Regions from separate parts of the Priestia sp. YIM B13491 genome, predicted to be linked through region 1. Evidence: riboswitches for the same ligand, from Rfam matches in the RefSeq annotation. Region 1 holds a riboswitch; the other holds the start of a gene.
What was found. A riboswitch is a leader RNA that binds a small molecule or an ion and turns the genes downstream of it on or off. The one in region 1 is predicted to bind preQ1.

Region 1 (6,486 bases):
ACCATTATACTGACCGATCAACTAGTAATTATATCAGGGAGCTGTTTTCATGGAACCAACCAATTCAAAAGAAAAAATTTTAAGCGCAGCGGCTAAACTTTTTCGCAAAAAAGGCTATCACGCCACCAGTCTAAGTCAAATTACAAAAGAAAGCAGGGCTCCGAGAGGATCTATTTATTATTATTTTCCGGATGGAAAACAACAGTTAGCAAAAGAAGCTATTCAAAAAACGGGAGAAAGAGTCAAAGCTTATATCGAAAAATCCCTCGCTTCTCATGAAGATGCCGCGTCAGCTATTCAATATCATATAAAACTGATGGCTGATCGAATGTTTGAGCAAGTGGAAAATGAAGCGGATATCTCTCTCGCTGCTATGTCGAGTGAAGTATGGTCATCAAACGAAATGCTTCGTATGGCCTGTGAAGCCGTGTATAACGAGTGGGAGCAAGTTTATGCAGATAAGTTAGTTTGTTCAGGTTATGAACAAGAGGAAGCAAGACAGCTAGGTTCAGCTATACAGTCTTGGATTGAAGGGGCTTATACTCTTTCATTAACTAAAAATAGTACAGCCCCTATGCAAATTGCAGCTGACCAAATTGGCAAGCTGTTTGCAAACAAAAATTAATTTAGTAAAAGGCGGTCACTTATGACACAAACAGAAGAAAAAATGAGTACACAAAGTAAGCTTATCCTTTTCATTTTGATTCTAGGGAATTTTTTATGCTTAATTAGTGAAACGGTAATGAACGTGGCCTTGCCAAGTATCATTTCAGATTTTCACATTAGAACGAGCTCAGCTCAGTGGTTAACTACCGGATATATGCTTGTAATCGGCATCTCTGTTCCGGTGTCTGCTTTCTTAATTCAACGATTCACATTAAGACAGCTGTTTGTGACGGCTATGAGCTTTTACTTAATTGGGTCCTTCATTGGATTTATTACTCCATGGTTTTCTCTGCTTTTTGCGGGCCGTATGATTCAAGCATTAGGGACAGGCATTATTTTACCTCTTGTGATGAGCACAATGTTAACACTCGTGCCTGTTAGCAAACGCGGCACCGTAATGGGGATTTTTAGCGTAGCTATTTTATTTGCACCGGCAATAGGACCGGTTCTTTCAGGATTAATTATTCAATATTATTCGTGGCAAATTATATTTCTAGGTCTTTTAATTGCAGCGGCGCTTATTTTCCTATTTGCTCTCTTTAAGCTCAGTAACGTTTCTGAAACATCTAGACCAACAATTCATATGCCATCTGTGTTTCTTTCTACAATTGGGTTTGGAGGAGTTGTTTATGGATTTAGCGCAGCTGGTGAAGAGACGGGATGGAGTAATCCTATCGTATGGCTTACGCTCATAATTGGCGTCATAGCTCTTGCTTTATTTGTCAGACAGCAAAGCAAGCTGAATTCTCCTATGATTAATATGAAGCCTTTTAGATCGTCTGTGTTTTCAAGATCGATTTTCTTAATGTTTCTTATTATGATGATTCAGTTTTCAATGATGTTAATTTTGCCGCTATACTTCCAAACGGCTGCGGGACTGTCTCCTTTGCAAACAGGGTTTCTTATGCTTCCTGGCGGCGTAACGCTGGCTCTAACAGCTATGGTGGGAGGACGTTTGTTTGACAAAATCGGATTTAAACCGCTGCTTTTAACGGGCTTAGTCCTTTTAACAATTATCTTAAGTTTGTTCACTACTATTTCAAGCGGAACAAGCACAACGACTGCAGCCATCTTATACGCAGCCTTTACAATTGGCGTAGGTTTAAGCATCGGTCCCGTGATGACGCTTGCTTTAAATCAAGTGCCAAAACCGCTTCATGCCCACGGTTCAGCTATTTCAAATACGATTAACCAAGTTTCAGGCGCGATTGGACCCGCTTTGTATACAAGTATTATGACCATGGCTTCTCAGCACTTTATTCAACATTCAAACGAAACGAATAAAACGCTGTTACAAATAAACAGTATGACAAGCGGGGTTCATACCGTCTATTATGTAGCCATCGCTTTCGCCGTCGTTTCGTTCCTGCTCGCTCTTACGTTAAAGAAAAGAGATCAGCATCTTGAAACACAATAAATAAGAAACTGATAAGAGCTGCTCATAATTTGAGCAGCTCTTGTTATATGCAGAATTTATATTACAAATGTGAAAGCAATCATAGACACTATCAAAACAAGGATAACAATACTTTTCTTTTTTTCTATCTTCCATGCTTCAACAGCGCCCACGATACCACCAATAGCTAAAATAAAAGTACCTACAACGTGGAGAGGAAGCAGAGATAATACTCTACCTAAACTCGCCATCACTCCTCCAACCAATATAAATCCTGTTGTTACAATAGATTTTAAAGATATTAAGTCTCGTAGCGCTTCTTTTTTTTCAGTTTTACTCAGTTTAAAGTACTCTATTATACTAAAAACAGCGGGTGTTCCCCATAAAATAAAAAAGCTAATCAATCTATCTGCGTCTACACTCACTGTTCATTCACCGCCTTTATCAATCCCTTACGCTCAGTTCCACCATTTAACAAATAGTTATATATTATTCTTGCTTCAAGGATCCTCCAAAAGAAAATTGATGGTAATCATCAAGCTTATTCCAATACCCTATGCACTTTACGTCAGGCTCATCAATAGCTAACGCTTCTTTATTAGTTCCTTTATAAGGAAGAAATGCCGTTAACTTCACCTTTTGTTTTGGCTTGATATTTAATTTATTTCCTTCTGCTAACACCTTAAATTTATTATCAGAATAACCGTTTTTCATTTTTAAAGGATAGGATAAAAATACATTATTTTGTTTGATGGTCAAATCGCTCTTGTTTACTAATTCCATTTCATATGAAATTCCCTGCTTCATTTTTTGTTCTTTGATTACGTTAATACTTATCTTTTCTAGTTCTCTTAAAGGAAGGTTGTCCTCTTCTTTTGAACACCCGGCAAATAAGATGGCTAGAGCTAATAAAACAAGAATTCCTAACTTTCTATTCAAATAACAATCCCCTCTCTAGTAACAAAGGTTATTTTACAATTATAACTCAAAAAAGTTATTTAATGGTAAAAAACACAATTAAAAAAGCAAACCTTCATCGGTCTGCTTTTTTAATTGCTACGCATAGGTAATGTGTTGTTGTGCGAAAAACTTTTCGATAAGGAGTTTGCCAACTATATGTATATCGTAACAAAAGAAAAAAGAATGCGCTGTGAGATTTGTCACTCCTTCTTTCAAAACAATCTAACCGGATACTTCCTATTGCCTTACGCAAAAAGAGCAGATCGCAAACGCGACCTGCTCTTTTCACATGCTAGATATGGGTAATTTGTCCATGCGTGAAAAGCTCTTCAATAATAAGGGGTTTATCACTACACTTATAGAATAACAAAGAAAAAAAGATGGGGCTGTGAGATTTATCACAGCCCCATCTTTTTTATCCAACTAGCTTATTAAATTGTACACGTTTATTAATTGCAGCCATAATGGGTGCTCCAACAAGCATAACAATGAACTCACCAACGGCTGTTGTTAACCAAGTAAAGAAAAATGGTAAATCAAATGCCAAGTGCAGTTCAAACGCAATAATAAACATCGTGAACGTAAATACAAGTGTATTCACAAGCATACGAGCCCACATATTTTTAATGTAGCGCATAGAAAAAATGGTAATGAGTAATGATAGCACGGATTGTCCTACCCCAAACACAAGATCATAAGCGACCATTGGTGAAAAAAACAAATTCGTCAGAAATACTCCTAGCACAATGCCGTACACGTACTTTTTATTAAACACAATTAAGTGATTGAACATTTCCGATATACGAAATTGGATATTGGTGAAGCCAAACGGCTGGATTAACATGCTGACAGCAATATACATAGCAGCTAAAAGACCGTTGACGCAAAGTGTTCTTATATTCATCTTACTATTCTCTCCTTAGTTTTTTAACGTGGGATGGTTACGAACCACGTAAACACTCAAAGAATCATACAGCAAGCTTAAGCTTTCGTCAAACTAGCTGTTTACAAACTACTGCTGCTTTCTATATCTTGCATATTGACTGCTCTTTTTTCTTACTTTCCTTTAGTATAAAATAGAAGACGTATCAGTATACATAGGTGACATCAAGTAGTTAACCCTTTTGATTTGAAATACGAAAGGATTTGTAGCGATGTTAGATAATACAGATAAACGCATACTCGAAGAGCTATCAAAAAATGGACGTATGAAGATGAAAGAATTAGGAGAAAAAGTGCATTTAACCGGACAAGCCGCTTCTGCTAGAGTATTAAAGTTAGAAGATGAAGGCATTATCAAAGGCTATACAATTAACATTGATGAACGAACACTCGGCTACACCATCCATGCATTTTTAAATATCTATACGCAGAGCATTCATCATCACCCCTACCTTACATTTTTAGAAAGTCAGCAGGAGCACGTTATCAACAACTTTAAAATCAGCGGCGATGGCTGCTACTTACTAGAATGCAAATTTCATTCAAATGAAGAACTAAATGATTTTTTGACAGAGCTAAATCAGCATGTGAATTACAAACTTTCAATCGTCATTAACAAATAAATTTTAAAAAAAATAAAGGTATATTAATTTATGAAAATGGTAATCCTAATAACGTATTCCCCCTATTCCAATAAATTTGAAAATCCTTTGCACCATCGCAAAGGATTCTTTTTTTATGTAGGAAACCGCCTTCTATTTTTTGAAAAGTTGAACATCTCTCACAGCGTTGACATAGCGGTCAGAGGTTTATATAATCGGTGACATCGAAGCATAGAAAAGCCGGATTAAGACCTATACACGTATCGTAATTCTTCGTCTTAGAAGTTGATCAGTTTTATAACTAGACAATTTCTAAGACGTTTTTTATTTTATCATTTGTGAAACACTAGTAAAAACAAGATTCCACATGAAAATATCCTAATAATCAAGGAGGTTTGCATATTGAAAACAATCTATAAAGACATTATCTTAATTATTGTTGGAGCACTTTTAGTTGCTGCATCCATTGATTTTTTCGTCATTCCAAATAAATTAGGTGACGGAAGTACGGTTGGTATTGCCCTTGTTTTATATTATTTATTTCATATCCCTACAAGTATCAGCACATTTCTTGTAAACCTTATATTTATTGCCTTAGCCTATAAATTTCTAACCAAAAAAACGATTCTTTATACGATTCTAGGAGCCGTCATGACATCTGTTTTCCTCGGTCTAGTCAGCTATATTCCTTTTCACGTTCACGACATGATTTTAGGAATTGTATTCGGCGCCTTACTAATGGGAACAGGACTGGCTCTCATTTTTATAGCAGATGGATCGACTGGTGGAACAACTCTTTTAGCTTATTTATTAAACTACACAAAAGGCTATAATATTTCTAAAAGCATGTTCTACATGGACAGTGTCATTATTTTAGCATCAGTTTTCGCTATTGGCGTCAATAACATGCTCTATACTTTTATATTCGTCTATCTTTGTGCCAAAATCGTAGATGTCGTTATCGAAGGTTTCCACAACAAAAAAGCAATGACGATTATGTCCGATCAATACAAAGACATAGCGCAAGTCATCACCAGTGAATTTGGAAATGCAGCCACCATCTTTTACGGATACGGCTACTACGCCAACAAAGATAAACGTATTATTTACGTTGTTATTAAAAAGAACGAGCTATTAAAAATTAAAAAGAAAATCCAGCAAATTGACCCGAATTCTTTTATTGTCATCCACGAAGTAAAAGAAGTTGTCGGCGGGAAATTTGGATTTATCAGTAATTCGCCTCATGAAACAAAAGCCGCTGCTAAATAAAAAATCCACCTCTTGGTGGATTTTTTTATGAAAAAACCGTTAAGAAAAATGAAAAGATACCTGCTAAAAAGTAAACCGACCCTAACGCAATTGCTCCTGTAACGACCGTAAATACACTTAATCCGATAGCCACCTTCATTTTCATCCACATCCCTTTTTAGATTAGTAGTATAAGTATGTCCAAGAATAGAAGATTTATAACTATGCCATCCTATTTATTTCATATATCGATGCAACAATTGTCTATTCAATGTGTTCTAAAACCACCCCTGGCGACATAATGTATAGGAAGGATTTCATATACACATCTTTGTATCACACATATCATATGAAATTAGGTGAGATAAAATGGTGGCTGTCCACTTTTTTGAAAACAGAAAACTTCTATTAAGCCAGCTGAGGGAAAACATTCCTTCTACGGGTGATGATTTAAAGATTAAAGGACGAAAAGGAACAGTCGTGCTTGTGAATGACATCGATGAAAAAAATGTTCACGTGGAAGTTGCTTTAGAAAAAGTAGTGAAAAAGAACTTAGCATTAGATAACGCTAAAAAGAAAAGGAGATAAGCGGCTTACGCTTATCTCCTTTTCTTTTTAATTTATATACGAGTCGTCTGTATCTTTTGCTTCAGTTTCCCAAAAAAAAGAGAC
Region 2 (6,486 bases), on a different contig from region 1:
AGGGGTTAAGAAAAATAACGACAAAATCTCCGCGGAAAATTTATCTTTCTCATTTACGAATGCTAGTGCTTAGCGAAAGCATGGCGGAAGACGGTATTGCTGAAGTGCTTGATTTCTTTGCTCGGGATCATGAAGTGCGTACCGATTATTTTGTTGTTGTGGCTAAAAACACGAAAGCATCGAGCGTTTTGAACGTATTAACAACAATCGAAAAAATACCAGCTAACCATATGTTTGCTTCATTAGACGTGTCACAGCGTATTTGGGCACCTACTAGAGGAGTAAAGTTAAATGAACTGATCAGTAACTTAACCAGCCAGGGAAAGCAGGCGGTATTATCAGGGGTATTGGTGAAAGGCAATGTGAAAAATGCAGGAGATATGTCCAGCATTTCTCGCACCAATCTTTCCACACTGCTCAATTTCAAAGGATTAGGTGTCTTTCAAAATGATAAGCTTATCGGCTGGTTCAATGAAGACGAAAGTAAAGGATATAACTATATTACAGGAAATGTAAAAAGTACGTTGATTGTTATTCCATGCGAAAAAAAAGAAAAACAGCATGATATCATTGGAGTAGAAATGCTTCGAACGAATGTCAAGGTGACAGCTACGATGAAAAATCATAAACCTCATATTCACGTTGATTTAAAAGGAGAAGCGAACGTGGCTGATGTAGAGTGTCAAGTGAATTTACAGGACCCAGCTGTAATCAATATGCTCGAACGAAAAACAGCAGCTGACGTGAAAGAAAAAATGAATGATGCAGTAGAAAAAGCTCAAAAAACCTATAAAAGCGATATCTTTGGTTTCGGCGAAGCGTTTTACAGACAAGATGTAAAGAGATGGTACAAAATGAAAAGAGACTGGAACAGAATTTACGCAGAGAATTTAACCGTCGATTTAGATGCAAAAGTTCAAATCCGTCGCTTAGGCACGTTAAATAACTCATATATGAAGCAAATGAAGCATTAAGGAGAAAGAAAATGGAGGGATTTATCGCCTTACTTGTACTGCTTGCTTATTTGACTAAAAAAATAATGATCAACTTCCGAAAGGAAAAGTATTATCGTGAGATAGTCGTCTACCTTTGTCTTATAGGTTTGGGTCTATTCTTTTGGGGAGCGATTACACTCCGTAAAGAAGTTCCTACGCCTCTGTACTTTTTAGAGGCACTAATTAAGCCTCTTACTAGAACCGTTCATCATTTGTTATTCACGTGAGCAAGCATGTAGGAGAGAAGGTGTGTATGATGCAAATAAAAGAATTTATTAGTCCGAAACAATTTCTTTTTCTCATTTATGTTTTTTGTATCGGAAGCGCCATCTTGGCAGTTCCCGCTACATTATTAGAGACGAATAGACAAAATGCGTGGTTTTGCGGTGTGCTTGCTATTGGCTTTGCACTTTTAATCGTTGCGGTGCTTTTATGGCTGATTCAGCGTTACCCTCAGCAAACATTCATTCAAATAGCTAAAAAGGCGCTAGGTCCTTATGCAGGAACGTGTATTTCTCTTATTTACATTTTCTTTATGTTCATTCAGTCTACGTTTTCGCTTCGAGATATCAGTACATTCATGACGACTCAAATTGTCCCTGAAACGCTGCCTACGTGGATTCATGCTCTTGTTCTTTTAGCTGTTATATACGGAGGGTATCTAGGTATTGAAGTGGTAGCAAGAACCGCGGAAATCTTTTTGCCTTGGATTGTAGTCCCCTTTTTATTGTTAATTGTTTTAAATATTCCTCAGATGAAAATTGATCGTCTTTATCCTTTTTTTGAATTTAGCATGGATGATTTAGTATTAGGGACCACTTATTTTTTAGGAAACCCGTTTATGGAATTGGTTTTTATTCTAATGATTACGCCTCATATAAAAGATGGAAAAAAGGTAAAAAGAATGTTTGTTATCGGCACTGGCGCATCGGGCTTGACGATTACGATTGCAGTTGCGGCTTGTATATTAGCTCTTGGCGCGAATATTGCATCGATGCACAGCTACCCAGTTTATTTATTAGGAAAAATGATTTCGTTAGGTGCAACGATTCAGCATGTTGAAGTATTAGTAGCTATTATTTGGATGTTATCTATCTTTTTTAAAGTTGTTATTGTGTTCTATGCTATTCAGTTAAGTATCGTCCAATTGTGTAATTTACGGGTGCGCAATTTTTTAAGCTTTCCTTTAGGTCTAATTATTACAGGCGTGGCGTATTACATTATTCCTAATACAGCGTACTTCAATTATTTTGAAAAATATTACTGGCCGTTTTATTTATTTGTACTAAGCGTCTGTTTTCCGGTGTTATTTATTGCGCTTTCTTATATAAAGAAACATAAGGCAGCTAAAGGCGATAGAAGCCAACAAACATAGCATTATTCATACGCATGTGGTATAATACGATGACAATTCAAGAAGAAACGCCGTACACGTTTGTATATGTACGGGAGAGGTTCGAAAACTCCCTCTATAAAAAACTAAGATCATCGTTGATGACAAAAGACACGGTTTTAGCGTGTCTTCTTTCACGTGCTTTTCTATCAACGCGTCTTTTTGACGTGTATGCTGGCGAGGACGTGTATCTTAGTTGCTTTTTAGGGAGATTGCTGGAAAAGAGCAGTCTCTTTTTTGTGTTATAAAATTAGTCACAAAGGGAACGAACGGTTCAATAAAGTTTCTTCTTCTTTTGATTTCAATCAAAAAGGAGACGAACAATAATGATGAAAAATGAAAAAGCTATTGTTGTATTTAGCGGAGGTCAAGATAGTACAACATGTCTATTTTGGGCTTTGAAAAACTTTAAAGAAGTAGAAACGGTTACTTTTCAATACGGTCAGCGTCATAGTCAAGAGATAGAGGTAGCAAAAGCTATCGCAGCTGATTTAGGTGTGAAGCATACCGTACTAGATATGTCACTTTTAAATCAATTAGCACCAAATGCCTTAACGCGAGATGATATTGAGATCGAGCAAAAAGAAGGAGAGTTGCCTACAACGTTTGTGGACGGCCGCAATCTGTTATTTTTATCATTTGCAGCCGTACTGGCTAAAAACAGCGGAGGCCGTCATATCGTAACAGGCGTTTGCGAAACTGATTTTTCAGGATATCCAGACTGTCGAGACATATTTGTGAAATCGTTAAACGTCACGCTTAATTTATCAATGGACTTTGAATTTGTGATTCATACGCCGCTTATGTGGATTGATAAAGCAGAAACGTGGGCGTTAGCCGATGAGCTAGGGGCGCTTGAGTATGTGCGTGAAAAAACATTAACGTGCTACAACGGTATTGTTGCTGACGGGTGCGGCGAATGTCCCGCATGTCAATTGCGAAAACGCGGGTTAGATCAATACCTGCAAACAAAAGAAGGAGGAGAGAAATAATGCTGCAACAAATGTATCCTCAAGTATTTCATGACTATGAATATGAACTGAACAAAGATATGCAGTTTGCTGCGGCACATTTTGTTCCTCACACAGAAGCAGGTAAATGCCGTCAAGTCCATGGACATACGTATTTTGTAAATCTAACTGTTGCCGGAGATACATTAGACGAAGCGGGCTTTTTAGTAAACTTTGCGCTATTGAAAAAAATTGTTTCTGGTCAATTTGATCATACATTATTGAACGATCATTCTATCTTTAACGAAGAAAATCCAAATGATTTTCCTACAACTGAAGTTGTTGCCCGTAAAATTTATGAGTTGGTTCAAGAATATCTAGACACACTACCAAATAAGCCTTCTTGCGTACAAGTATTCGTGCGGGAAACGCCGACAAGTTACGTAGTTTACCGCCCAAAGAAGGTGAAAAAACGTGGCTAATACAATTCCAGTACTTGAAATATTCGGACCAACGATTCAAGGGGAAGGAATGGTTGTAGGACGTAAGACGATGTTTGTTCGTACCGCAGGCTGTGATTATTCCTGCAGCTGGTGTGATTCAGCTTTTACGTGGGATGGATCAGCTAAAAACGATATTCGTCAGCTAACAGCAGAACAAATTTGGACGGAGCTAAAAGAAATTGGAGGAGATTGCTTTGATCACGTCACCATTTCTGGAGGAAACCCTGCGCTTATCAAGGCGATTGGTTCACTTGTAGAGCTTTTGCACAGTCAAGGGGTAAAAGCTGCTCTTGAAACACAGGGAAGCCGTTATCAGGATTGGTTCCTAAAGATCGATGATTTAACGATTTCTCCTAAGCCTCCAAGTTCATTAATGAAAACAAATTTCTCCGTATTAGACGATATTATAGAGACATTACTAAAGGAAAAACGCATGGCGCATATAAGCATAAAAGTCGTTGTATTTAATGATGAGGACTTTGAGTATGCAGCGTCTGTTCATGAACGTTATCCTGAGGTTCCATTTTTTGTTCAAGTAGGCAACGAGGACTTAACGACAATCGATAATGCGTCGTTAACACAAGAATTGCTTAAAAAGTATGAGTGGTTAATCGATAAGGCAGTGGCAGCTAAAAACATGAACGATGTAAGAGTTCTGCCGCAGGTTCACGCCCTTGTGTGGGGAAATAAACGAGGCGTGTAAGCGCATAGCAAAAAATTTACAAAGAAAAATAAAAACAGATATATACAAAATAAAAAAACGCTGTTAGAATGACAATCGTAGAAAGAGAGGAAATGCAAATGAGCGGTCGAAAAGATGAAGAATTAGAAGGTGTATCACTCCTTGGAAATCAAGGAACAAACTATTTGTTTGAATATGCACCAGAGATTCTAGAAGCATTTGATAACAAACATCCAAATCGTGATTATTTTGTGAAATTCAACTGTCCGGAATTTACGAGCTTATGTCCAAAAACAGGTCAGCCGGATTTCGCAACCATTTATATTAGTTACATTCCAGATGAAAAAATGGTAGAAAGCAAGTCGTTAAAGCTTTATTTGTTCAGCTTCCGTAACCATGGAGATTTCCATGAAGACTGTATGAACATTATTATGAATGACTTAATTAAACTGATGAATCCAAGATATATTGAAGTATGGGGAAAATTCACACCACGCGGCGGGATTTCAATTGATCCATATACAAACTATGGCCGTCCCGGTACGAAGTATGAAGAAATGGCTAATTATCGCCTGATGAATCATGATTTATACCCAGAAACAATTGATAATCGTTAATTCGAACAAACAGGTTGTGTATGCAACCTGTTTTCCATTGCAAAAACAACAGGTGAGAAGGTGAAAGAATGTCACAGAGATCAGCATTAGTATTAGGTGCAAGCGGACTTGTTGGTCAAGAACTTTTAAAAATGTTATTAAGCAACAGCTTATATAACCATGTGACAGTGTTTGTTCGAAAAAAGCTACCAATCGAACACACAAAGCTACGTCAGCTTGAAATTGATTTTTCAGAGCTTGATAAGCACGAAGAATGCTTTGCAGTTGATGATGTATATTGCTGTTTAGGCACGACAATGAAAAAAGCAAAAACAAAAGCGAAATTCATTAAAGTGGACTACGAATTTCCTTTAAAAGCGGCTAAATGTGCAGAAAAATATCGCTGCAAAAACTTTTTAACGATCACAGCAATTGGTGCTGATCTTCGTTCGCCATTCTTTTACAGTAAAGTAAAGGGGCAAGTAGAAGAAGATATCGCAAGCTTGTATATCCGTTCTACTCACTTTTTCCGCCCATCCTTATTATTAGGGAAGCGTCAAGAGTTTCGCCTATTTGAAAAGATTGGGGGATACACGTTAAAGTCGTGTTCATTTTGCCTTGTAGGAAAGTGGAGAAAGTATCGTCCAATTAAAGCGTATAACGTAGCCAAATCGATGATGAAAGCTGCTCTTGAAGATAAATGTGGCGTTCATGTACATGAAAGCCAAGACATTTATACAGGTGAATGCTATTATTCGTTTACCAACGGCAAGCGAGTATTATCAAAATAAAGAAAAGCCTCTTCATAAGAAGGGGCTTTTTTTCTATCTTCCGTCACCATCCGCATCTCCATCTCCACCGCTATCTCCATCTCCATCATGATCGTGGTTAGAAGCAGATTCACTCCAGCTTGTGTAGGAGTTAGAATCTTCTTCGGCATAATTCATGGGTTCAACGGATGTTTTTTTATTTGAAGTTTGTTTGCGTTTAAAAACGAACTGCACGATGAAAAAAAGAATGACAATAAGAGCAACGATAAACAATACAGTATCAAACATGCTAGTAATTCCTTTCGGTAAGAAGATAGTAGTAGCTTGTTCTTATTGTCACACGAAAATAAGCCCCTTTCAAGAAAAAATGGGGCCTGTTTTTGTTTCTTTAAGGAAACTTTTTTTATCTCAGCCATATATTATTGTATAAAGAAACATTTTAGAAAAGAGGGAGTACAGTGAAAAAAAATTCGAAGGATGTTAAGGTGCAACAGTATATTTACCTCATGTATAAGCTGGGGATTATTACAGAAGAACAAAAGAATCAATTCTTTCAAAACCAATAAAAAAGCAACCGCTTTTGCTTTCCGGCTGCTT

Region 2: it holds a riboswitch for preQ1, as region 1 does, so the genes downstream of both, queC (7-cyano-7-deazaguanine synthase QueC) here and ACFX4E_RS24015 (QueT transporter family protein) in region 1, are expected to answer to the same signal.

The regions. Positions count from the first base shown of each region.
Region 1 covers NZ_JBHZOR010000009.1:109,026-115,511, forward strand. The annotation lists gene ACFX4E_RS23995 (TetR/AcrR family transcriptional regulator) at 50-625, shown strand; gene ACFX4E_RS24000 (DHA2 family efflux MFS transporter permease subunit) at 647-2,083, shown strand; gene ACFX4E_RS24005 (hypothetical protein) at 2,140-2,487, opposite strand; gene ACFX4E_RS24010 (hypothetical protein) at 2,552-3,001, opposite strand; gene ACFX4E_RS24015 (QueT transporter family protein) at 3,438-3,926, opposite strand; PreQ1 riboswitch class I at 3,936-3,980, opposite strand; gene ACFX4E_RS24020 (Lrp/AsnC family transcriptional regulator) at 4,177-4,587, shown strand; gene ACFX4E_RS24025 (YitT family protein) at 4,969-5,835, shown strand; gene ACFX4E_RS24030 (hypothetical protein) at 6,184-6,402, shown strand.
Region 2 covers NZ_JBHZOR010000002.1:241,220-247,705, reverse strand. The annotation lists gene ACFX4E_RS07465 (Ger(x)C family spore germination protein) at 1-974, shown strand, start outside; gene ACFX4E_RS07460 (hypothetical protein) at 986-1,222, shown strand; gene ACFX4E_RS07455 (GerAB/ArcD/ProY family transporter) at 1,249-2,370, shown strand; PreQ1 riboswitch class I at 2,441-2,484, shown strand; gene queC (7-cyano-7-deazaguanine synthase QueC) at 2,715-3,380, shown strand; gene queD (6-carboxytetrahydropterin synthase QueD) at 3,380-3,820, shown strand; gene queE (7-carboxy-7-deazaguanine synthase QueE) at 3,813-4,544, shown strand; gene queF (preQ(1) synthase) at 4,643-5,140, shown strand; gene ACFX4E_RS07430 (NAD(P)H-binding protein) at 5,209-5,910, shown strand; gene ACFX4E_RS07425 (hypothetical protein) at 5,944-6,177, opposite strand.